DNA from 3 places in the Giesbergeria giesbergeri genome. Region 2 is predicted to be linked to each of the others. Evidence: predicted binding sites of a transcription regulator. Region 2 holds the regulator's gene; each other region holds the start of a gene.
The links. Region 2 encodes HrcA, which represses chaperone genes, less so after heat shock. Its sites were predicted from a motif close to TTAGCACTCNNNNNNNNNGAGTGCTAA; they were not measured.
Positions count from the first base shown of each region.

Region 1: a site for HrcA is predicted at 1,423-1,449, ahead of rpoH (RNA polymerase sigma factor RpoH). Genes of this name have one in related genera too.
Region 3: a site for HrcA is predicted at 1,372-1,398, ahead of groES (co-chaperone GroES). Genes of this name have one in related genera too.

Region 1 covers NZ_BAAGYJ010000005.1:114,795-118,072, forward strand. The annotation lists gene ACYVB2_RS10410 (IclR family transcriptional regulator) at 1-123, shown strand, start outside; partial or broken gene ACYVB2_RS10415 (hypothetical protein) at 81-281, opposite strand; partial or broken gene ACYVB2_RS10420 (transposase) at 278-606, shown strand; gene rpoH (RNA polymerase sigma factor RpoH) at 1,480-2,409, shown strand; gene ACYVB2_RS10430 (Bug family tripartite tricarboxylate transporter substrate binding protein) at 2,522-3,278, shown strand, end outside.
Region 2 covers NZ_BAAGYJ010000001.1:520,508-523,785, forward strand. The annotation lists gene recN (DNA repair protein RecN) at 1-304, opposite strand, end outside; gene ACYVB2_RS02345 (NAD kinase) at 307-1,203, opposite strand; gene hrcA (heat-inducible transcriptional repressor HrcA) at 1,276-2,280, opposite strand; gene ACYVB2_RS02355 (RNA-guided endonuclease InsQ/TnpB family protein) at 2,394-3,278, shown strand, end outside.
Region 3 covers NZ_BAAGYJ010000001.1:399,064-402,341, reverse strand. The annotation lists gene groL (chaperonin GroEL) at 1-940, opposite strand, end outside; gene groES (co-chaperone GroES) at 988-1,278, opposite strand; gene ACYVB2_RS01820 (sensor domain-containing diguanylate cyclase) at 1,512-2,792, shown strand; gene ACYVB2_RS01815 (bifunctional nicotinamide-nucleotide adenylyltransferase/Nudix hydroxylase) at 2,789-3,278, opposite strand, start outside.

The DNA.
Region 1 (3,278 bases), on a different contig from region 2:
TCTGCCATGGAGGTAGCTGTGGCAGCACTGCTTGAAATGGCGCGCCGTGCAACAGCTGAGTTCGGGGGGAACCCCAGCCGCTACACAAGCGCCTTGCAGAGTGCTTCAGTAGACGGTGCGTAGGCGGTTGCCGCCGCACGGCACATGTTCAAGCAGCGATAGAGAACTGGAATCACCCCAGCTTCCGCTGGCGGGAAGTACCCGATGGGTTCAAGCAGGCGGTGGTGATTGAATCATGATACCCATTCGAGCGTTGTGACTTCGACAGCTTCTTTGGTTTTCTATTGAGACCATGCTGTGCATCCATTGCCTGCAACTGTGGTGGAACCTGTGAGTGATCCTGCCATGGAAGAAGAGCTGCACGAGCGGCCGCTGTGCCGCTGCTTTGCGGATCTTGATGGCGCAGCCCGCATGCCTGACGAAACCATCATCTTGCACTTTCGCCACCTGCTGGAGAAACACCTGCTGGCGACCATCAACATCGGTTTGGCCCAGCAAGATCTGATGCTCAAGACCGGCCCCATCGTGGATGCCAGCAGCATTGCTGCGCCCAGCTCGACCAAAAACAAAGAGGGTGAGCGAGATCCAGAGAGGCACCAGACAAAGACAAGGCCGAGCGGCTTAAGGCCAGCGTGTGAGACAAGGTGGAACAACCGTTCAGGGTGAAAAAGCAGTAGTTTGGCTACCACCAAGGTGGGCTACCGGGGCCAGGGGAAGAGCACGGCGCGGTTGACGATGCTGTTTACGTTGGGAAATCTGTGAATGGCAAGGAAGTGCATCATGGGTGCACAGGGATAGGAGTGCTTTCCCAGTGCTAAAGCGGTATCGCAGAGGCCAAAACAGGCCTGCAAACTGCGCGAAAAGGGTGCCAATCAACCGGTTATGCAGGCATCAAGTGAACCTGCGCGCTCTGTCGGGCGGAGTTGATAGGGCCACCAGAACCACAATCTTCTGTATTTTCGAGACAATTCCCACATCATGGAATAAAAAACAACGGTGAAAAGTAAGAAATTGCTTCGCCGAAGATTTCAGTCCTCAGCCCTTACTCAAACTCCCGAGTTCCATGCTGTATTTGCCCTTGTCTCACGTGGCAAACGTCCCCATAGTTCAGTGCTCAGTGCAAAAAACAGAACCTAGAAAAATTTCGCTGGGTCTTACATCAGCGGAGGTTTGAACAAGCTTGACGAAGTCGGCGTTAAAGGCATCCGCCAGAGTCGCCCCCTTTATTGGGTAGCGTATTCGGTGCCTCCTTGTCTGAACGAGAGGCTAGAGGCACTATCAATCCAACCCCAGTAATTGGGGCTATTGCCCTTTGATCCCAAACGAAAGAAGCAGTCAGAGTTCAGAACTCAGTGCAAAGAGCGGGAAACTGAGTGACGATCAACATTGATTTTTTTGTTACAGGGTCGGGAACTTCGGGTCTTGGCACTCTCTCCAACAGAGTGCTAACATGAAGACTTGGAAGAAAGGACTTCTGGAATGACACTCTCATCTGGATCCGCATCGGCGGCTTTGGCATCGACCAACCCGTGGGCCGTAGTGCCGTCGCTGGGCAATCTGGACGCTTATATCTCGGCAGCCAATCGCTTGCCCTTGCTCACCTATGAGGAAGAGCAAAGCTATGCGCGTCGGCTGCGCGACCACAATGATGTGGAGGCGGCTGGGCGCTTGGTCATGTCACACCTGCGGCTGGTGATTTCTATTTCGCGTCAATATTTGGGGTATGGGCTGCCCCACGGCGATTTGATCCAAGAAGGTAACGTGGGCCTGATGAAGGCGGTCAAACGCTTTGATCCTGATCAGGGGGTACGTCTGGTCAGTTATGCCATGCACTGGATCAAAGCCGAGATCCATGAATACATTCTGAAGAACTGGCGTATGGTCAAGGTGGCTACCACCAAGGCGCAGCGCAAGCTGTTCTTCAATTTGCGCTCCATGAAGCAAGGCTTCAAGACCGATGCCGAAGACACGCACCGCAGCAGTTTGTCCGATACTGAAATTGACCAAGTAGCCCATCAGCTCCAAGTCAAGCGCGAAGAAGTGATAGAGATGGAAACACGCATGTCTGGTGGTGACGTGCTGTTAGATCCAGCTCCCTCCGACGATGGTGAGCAGGCGTTTGGCCCGATTGCCTATCTGGCTGATGCTTCGCACGAGCCTACGGCTGTGATGGAGTCGCACCAGCGCGACATGCTGGCCAGCGATGGTATTGCCACTGCCTTGGCTACGTTGGATGAGCGTGGTCGCCGGATCGTGGAGGAGCGTTGGCTCAAAGTGAATGACGATGGTTCTGGTGGCATGACACTGCATGAATTGGCGGCGGTTTATGGCGTGAGTGCCGAGCGCATTCGCCAGATTGAGGTGGCCGCTATGAAGAAAATGCGCAAGGTGTTGAGCGCCTACGCCTGATGGGCTGTTCCCCACCGTATGGGGTGGCGATAATGTAGGATGCACCATTGAGGTGCAACGTGCCTTCTTTGCGCTGGGGTCATAGGATCACAGCGATTGTTCAGGAGTTTTGATGCCCCCTTCCTCCTCGCGCCGCACGGCCCTGCTTTGGGCCTTGGCTGCTGTTGGCAGCAATGCCTGTCTGGCACAGCCCGTGGTGGCGGGCAGGGCGCTGGCTACGCCTGGATGGCCTACGCAACCTATCCGGTTGGTGGTGGGTTTTCCGGGGGGCTCTTCGCCCGATTTGGTCGCACGTACATTGGCAGAACCCCTTGCACAGGCTTTGGGCGTGCCAGTGGTGGTAGAAAACCGGGTGGGGGCTGGAGGCAACATCGCCGCCGAGGTGGTGGCCCGTGCCACCGACCACCACACGCTGGGAGTGATGATCAACGGCAACTTGACAATTGCACGGATGCTCAACCCCAAACTTGTTTACGACCCCCTCAAAGATTTGGCGCCTATCAGTTTGATCGGTACCGCCCCTTTGGTTTTGGCGGTGCCTGCCAAAGCACCGGGGAGTCAAACCCGTGATTTCTTGATAGCAGCTCGCCAAGCGGGGGATCGGTGGAGTTATGGCACGCCGGGGGTGGGCACAGTCGCCCACATTGGCATGGAGTTGCTCAAAGCCAAAACAGGCATGGCCCCAGTGCATGTGCCCTATCCTGGCAATCCTCAGGTCATCCAGGCGCTGGTGGGGGAGCAGTTGCAATTGGCCCTGCTGCCCCCAGCAATGGCAGCCGCCCAAGAGCGGGCAGGCAAGTTGCGCATTATGGGGGTGACATCTACTGGGCGTAGCACGTTGGTGCCCCATTACCCCAGTTTGTCCGAGG
Region 2 (3,278 bases):
TCTTGCCTTGGGTGTCCACCGTGCGGCGCAGCAACAAGTGCTCTTCGATGCCAAAACCAGCCTCTTCCAGCCATGAGCGCAGGCCGAGGGGCGTGTCAAACTCTGCACAAACATCTGTGCGGCTTGCACCTTCACGCACCAGAGCCGCATCGGCACGGGCACCCAATACCAATTGCAGGGCATCAATCAGAATGGATTTTCCCGCCCCCGTCTCTCCGGTCAGGGCCGTGAATCCATCTGCAAGCTCCAGATCCAGCCGCTGCACAATGACAAAATCGTGCAACGTGATGCTCTTGAGCGACATGTTCAGGAACCTCCTTCGTTCCAGCGCAGTTTCTTGCGCAACGTGTCAAAGTAACTCCAGCCGCGCGGATGCAAAAAGCGCACGCAGTATTCAGCCCGGCGCACCAAAATACGATCACCGTGGTGCAAAGAGGCCAAGGACTGCATATCAAAATTGGCACTGGCATCGCGCCCATTGACAATTTCGATGGCAATCTCCGTGATGTCAGCCAGCACAATCGGGCGGTTTGACAACGTGTGGGGCGCAATAGGCACCAACACCCAGCCAGGCAAAGACGGGTGCAGCATAGGCCCCCCCGCCGACAATGAATAGGCCGTCGAACCCGTAGGGGAAGCCACAATCAGACCATCGGCACGTTGATTAGCCACAAAATGGCCATCCACCTCCACCCGCAACTCCACCATGCCAGAGGTAGCCCCCCGGTTGACCACTACATCATTCATGGCAAAGGCATCAAACACACACACGCCCTCACGCAGCACGCGCGCGTGCATCAAAGGACGGTGGTCTTCCTCAAACTGCCCATGCAGCATGGGCGCAAGAGTGGACTGGTAATTGTCTAGTGGAATATCGGTGATAAAGCCCAACCGCCCTTGGTTGATTCCAATCAATGGAGTGCCATAACGGGCCACTTGGCGGCCAATGCTCAACATGGTGCCATCGCCCCCAACCACCAGACCTAAATCGCACTGATGGCCGATTTCGTCCACATCCAAAGCCGGATATCCGGGCATGTCCATATGGGCTGCCGTCTGTGCTTCTAGCGAAACGGTACAGCCTTGGCTACGCAGAAACAGGGCAATACCCTCTAGCGTCTTGCGCGCATGTTCGGCCATGACTCCAGAGGTCGGACTCTGGTACTTGCCTACCAAGGCAATGTGTTCAAAACGGGACTTCATGGACGAATTACATCATTGTTGCGCGTCAAGCCGCTGACGGGCCAGCGCCATTGGGGCCAACACCAACTGGGCTCAGTGGTGGTGGCTGAGCGCGTTGGAGACCAGCCGCGAGGTAATGTCCACAATCTGGATCATCCGGTCGTAGGGCATTCGGGTGGGGCCAATCACCCCCAATGTGCCTACCACCTGCCCATCCACCTCATAAGGCGCACTGACAACCGACAACTCTTCAAAGGGAACTACTTGGCTCTCACCACCAATGTAAATGCGCACCCCTTCGGCCTGCTGCGATACATCCAGCAGGCGCAAAATTTGGGTTTTTTGCTCAAACAGGTCAAACGCACGGCGCAAATTGCCCATATTTTGAGAAAAATCGCTCACCGACAGCAAATTGCGCTCACCCGAAATCACCACTTCTTCTTGGGCCTGCTCAAAGGCTTCGGAACTGACCTGCACCGCAGCCTGCATCAGCGTGGCAATCTCGCCGCGCAGTTGGTCTACCTCTGTAGCCAACCGCTCACGCACCTGCTCCATCGCCATGCCTGCATAGTGCATGTTCAAGAAATTGGCTACTTCCACCAACTGGCTTTGGGTGAAATCGGTTTCAGACAGAATCGCCCGGTTCTGCACATCGCCTTCGGGCGAGACAATGATGAGCAAAAAGCGCCGCTCCGACAGGCGCAAGAATTCGATATGCCGAAACACAGAAGTGCGCCGGGGCGCCATCACTACGCCAACAAATTGCGACAAGCTCGATAGCAGTTGAGCCGCGTTGGCAATCACTTTCTGTGGTTGGTCAGGGGCCAATTGGGGTGTAGAGATATACCTACGGTCTGCCGTGAGCATGGTATCGACGAACAACCGATAGCCTTTGGCGGTAGGAACCCGCCCCGCAGAGGTGTGCGGACTGGCAATAAGGCCCAAGTATTCCAAATCCGCCATCACGTTGCGAATGGTGGCTGGCGACAAATCCAGCCCCGAGGCACGTGACAAAGTGCGGGAGCCTACGGGCTGCCCATCTTCGATATAACGCTCTACCAGCGCCTTGAGCAACAACTTGGCACGATCATCCAGCATCGGGCAATTTTATCCATCTTGCGCGGAAAATCCCGTTCTTCAGGGTGGAGATGTAGCGCGCGGATACCAAAGGTATTTTTTGTGCAAGCATAGGGACTGCATAGAATCAAAGTATGCAACGCTTGCAAGCCTTCAAGTTCGAGCTCATGCCCAATAGTGCGCAGCAGCGCGACATGTGCCGCTTTGCTGGGGCGCGTCGGTTTGTCTATAACAAGGCGTTGGCACTGCAAAAAGCCAACTATGCAGCGGGTGGCAAATTTATCAGTTATGTGGAAATGGCCAACCAGCTACCACAGCGGAAGGATGAGTTGCCTTGGCTCAGGCAATCGCCTTCCCAAACCTTGCAACAAGCGCTCAAAGATGCAGAGCGTGCGTTCAAAAACTTCTTTGAAAAACGTGCAGGTTTTCCGCGCTTCAAGCACAAAGGCCGTGCGGAGAGTTTTCGTTTTCCACAGGGCTTTGAGATCGACCTAGGCAACCGCCGTATCAAGTTACCGAAGCTGGGCTGGGTACGCTTTCGGCCAAGCCGCAAGCTCCTTGGAACAGCCAAAAACATCACGGTAAGCCACTCGGCTGGCAAGTGGTTTGCCAGCATCCAAACCGAACGCGAAGTGGCTCCCCCTGTCCCCACTGCGACCACCGCCATCGGCATCGACTTAGGTATTGCCCGCTTTGCCACCTTCAGCGATGGCGCTTTTCTAGCACCCCTGAACAGTTTCAAGCGCCACCAAGTCCGGCTGGCACGCTACCAGCGGCGCATGGCGCGCAAAGTCAAATTTAGCAGCCACTGGAAAAAAGAAAAAGCCAAGGTCCAAAAAATTCACACGCGGATTGCAAACTGCCGCAAAGACTTCCTGCACAAAGCCACTACAGCGATCAGCCAAAACCACGCGCTCGTTTGTATCGAAGACTTGCAGGTCAAAAATATGTCGAAATCGGCACAGGGTTGCCAAGACAAGCCGGGTAAGAACGTCCAAGCCAAGTCGGGCTTGAACCGC
Region 3 (3,278 bases), 120 kb from region 2:
GCGTAACCTTTTCCAAAGTCAGGCCCACTTCTTCAGCGATAACCTTGCCGCCAGTCAGGATGGCGATGTCTTCCAACATGGCCTTGCGACGGTCGCCAAAGCCAGGAGCCTTCACGGCCACCACCTTCAGGATGCCACGGATGGTGTTGACCACCAATGTTGCCAGAGCTTCGCCTTCGACGTCTTCAGCCACGATCAGCAGCGGACGGCCAGCCTTAGCCACTTGCTCCAGCGTAGGCAGCAGGTCGCGGATGTTGCTGATCTTCTTGTCGAACAGCAGCACGAAGGGGTTGTCCAGGATCGCGGCTTGCTTTTCGGGGTTGTTGATGAAGTAGGGCGACAGGTAGCCACGGTCAAACTGCATACCTTCAACGACATCGAGTTCGTTTTGCAGGCTCTTGCCGTCTTCTACGGTGATCACGCCTTCTTTGCCTACTTTGTCCATGGCATTGGCAATGATTTCGCCGATGCTGGTGTCAGAGTTGGCGGAAATGGAGCCGACTTGGGCAATTTCTTTGGAAGTGGTGGTGGGCTTGGAAGCCTTCTTCAGCTCGGCGATCAGGACTTCTACAGCCTTGTCGATACCGCGCTTCAGGTCCATGGGGTTCATGCCAGCGGCCACATACTTCATGCCTTCGCGCACGATGGCTTGGGCCAGCACGGTAGCGGTGGTAGTACCGTCACCAGCGTTGTCAGAGGTCTTGGAAGCCACTTCCTTGACCATCTGGGCGCCCATGTTTTGCAGCTTGTCTTTGAGTTCGATTTCCTTGGCCACGGACACACCGTCTTTGGTCACGGTGGGGGCGCCAAAGGAACGCTCCAGCACCACGTTGCGGCCCTTGGGGCCGAGTGTCACTTTAACGGCGTTGGCCAGGACGTTGACGCCTTCGACCATGCGGGCGCGGGCTTCACCACCAAAAACTACGTCTTTTGCTGCCATGTGTATTTCTCCAGAATTCTAAAAACAGGGGTCAGTGCTGAAAGTGCTTAGGCTTCAACGACGGCAAAGAGGTCGTCTTCCTTCATCACCAGCAGTTCATTGCCATCGACCTTGACGGTCTGGCCGCTGTATTTGCCAAACAGCACGCGATCACCCACCTTGACGTTCAGCGCAATCAGCTCGCCCTTGTCATTCTTCTTGCCGGGGCCAACGGCCAGCACTTCGCCTTGGTCAGGCTTTTCTGCGGCGTTGTCGGGGATATAGATGCCGGAGGCAGTCTTGGTTTCGCTTTCGATGCGCTTGACGATGACACGGTCGTGCAGAGGGCGAAGGTTCATGGATCTATCTCCTGAAGGGGTCAAAAAAATGCTTTATCAATTGAGGGTCTGTGTTTGCAGACACGTAGCCAATCTTCCGCTGACAGGGTGTTGTTAGCACTCTTGTCAGACGAGTGCTAATGATAAGGGCTTTTTGCGGGCTTTCAAGAGGGGGCTGTGTATGGGGGGTGCCTTAACATCGTGCCTTGCGTATGGAAATAACAAGGCACAGCCCTCAATAACAAGCCAATACCATGCTGATCTCTTCTTTTTCTCTGCACCAATCGGTGTTTGAGCATCTGCCCGATGCGGTTTACCTGATTGATCCACAAACCTCCAACATTCTGGACTGCAATGCAGCAGCCCTGCACCAAGTAGGGCTGCCCCGCGACGAGGTGGTGCAGCATTCGGTGCTGAGTCTGCAAAAAGATGTGATTGGCATTGAGCAGTGGGCCAGCATTGCGCAGGCGGTTCGGGAGGCACAGGGACAGTTTGTTTTTATTGGCCGCCATCGCCATCGCAGTGGGGCCGAGGTGCCGGTAGAGGTAACGACCAGTGCCTTTATGCACCAAGGCTGCGAATATTTTGTGTCGGTAGCGCGGGACATTGGCCGCCGTCTGGCGCTGGAGCAAGACCTGAACGACCGCGATGTGCAGTTGCGCTATGCCCTGACCGAGGCATCTGATGGCCTGTGGGACTGGAATCTGCTCAACAACGAAGTGTTTTTTAGCCCTCAACTCAAGCGTATGCTGGGTTATGGCCCCCATGAGATGAAGCCCACGCTAGAGACTTGGGCCACCAATGTCCACCCCGACGATGCCAGCCGTGTACGCCGGGCGCTGCAAGAACACATCAAAGGCTTGCGTGAGCGTTATGAGGCTGAATACCGGCTGCGCAACCGCAACGGCCATTACCTGTGGGTGCATGACCGGGGGCGTGTTTGTGAGCGTGACGCCCAAGGCCAACCTATTAGGGTGGTGGGTATGGTGCAGAACATCACCGACCGTAAACATGCCGAGCAAGCCCTGCAAATGCAGGCATCACACGATGCCTTGACCGGGCTGCTCAATCGTCGCGAATGTGAGCGTATCTTGCAGCAGCAATTGCAGCGATGCCAGCAGCAGAACTTGCCCTTGGGGTTGTGTTTGTTTGACCTAGACCATTTCAAGGACATCAACGACCGTTTTGGTCATCAGACGGGAGATTTGGTGTTGCGCAAAGTGGCCCACGAGATTCAGGCGCATGTGCGGGCCGCAGACTATTTGTTTCGCTGGGGGGGGGAGGAGTTTCTCTTGGTCAGTGCTGGTGCGCCCTGTGGGCATGTGCTCCACTGTGCCCAGCGGTTGCGGGCGCGGTTGGCGGAGCTGGATTGGCCCGAAGTGCCTGGACTCCACGGCATCAGTTGCAGCTTTGGTGTGGCTATGTTTCCAGAACATGGGCAGCAGGCCGATGATTTGTTCTTGGCCGCAGATTCGGCGCTGTACCGTGCCAAGGCCCAAGGGCGCAACCGGGTAGAGCTTGCCGTGATGGCCTAAAGCGGGGCTGTGGGCAAACTGCTGGTCAGGCCCAAAAAGTGGTCGAGCATGTGAAAGTGGTCTTCAAAAAACTCGGCCTCTAGTGCTGCTAATTGGTTCATCGGTACCCATTGCACCTGTGCCGCATCGTCACCCGCCTGTACGGTGGGCAGTGGCTGTGCGCCCAAATCGAAATAATGGGTATGGGTGAGGGTGCGCCCGCGTTGGCTGCGGTCTGGGTGGTCAAACACACTGACTTGGCGCAGGGCGGCGCGCAAGGTGTCTTCTGGCACATGGCAGTGGGTCTCTTCGGCCAGCTCGCGTAGGCAAGATTGCCAGAGGGTGTCGCGTGGCTCCAAAAAACCGCCGGGCAGGGCCAGTTGCCCCACACCGGGGGCATGGCCTCGGCGAATCAGCAAGACATGTTGCTGGCAGCACAGCAGGGCATCGACTGTGACAAACACTGGCGCATAGGGCGCACTGGCCCAAGCGGCTCGGTATTGGCGT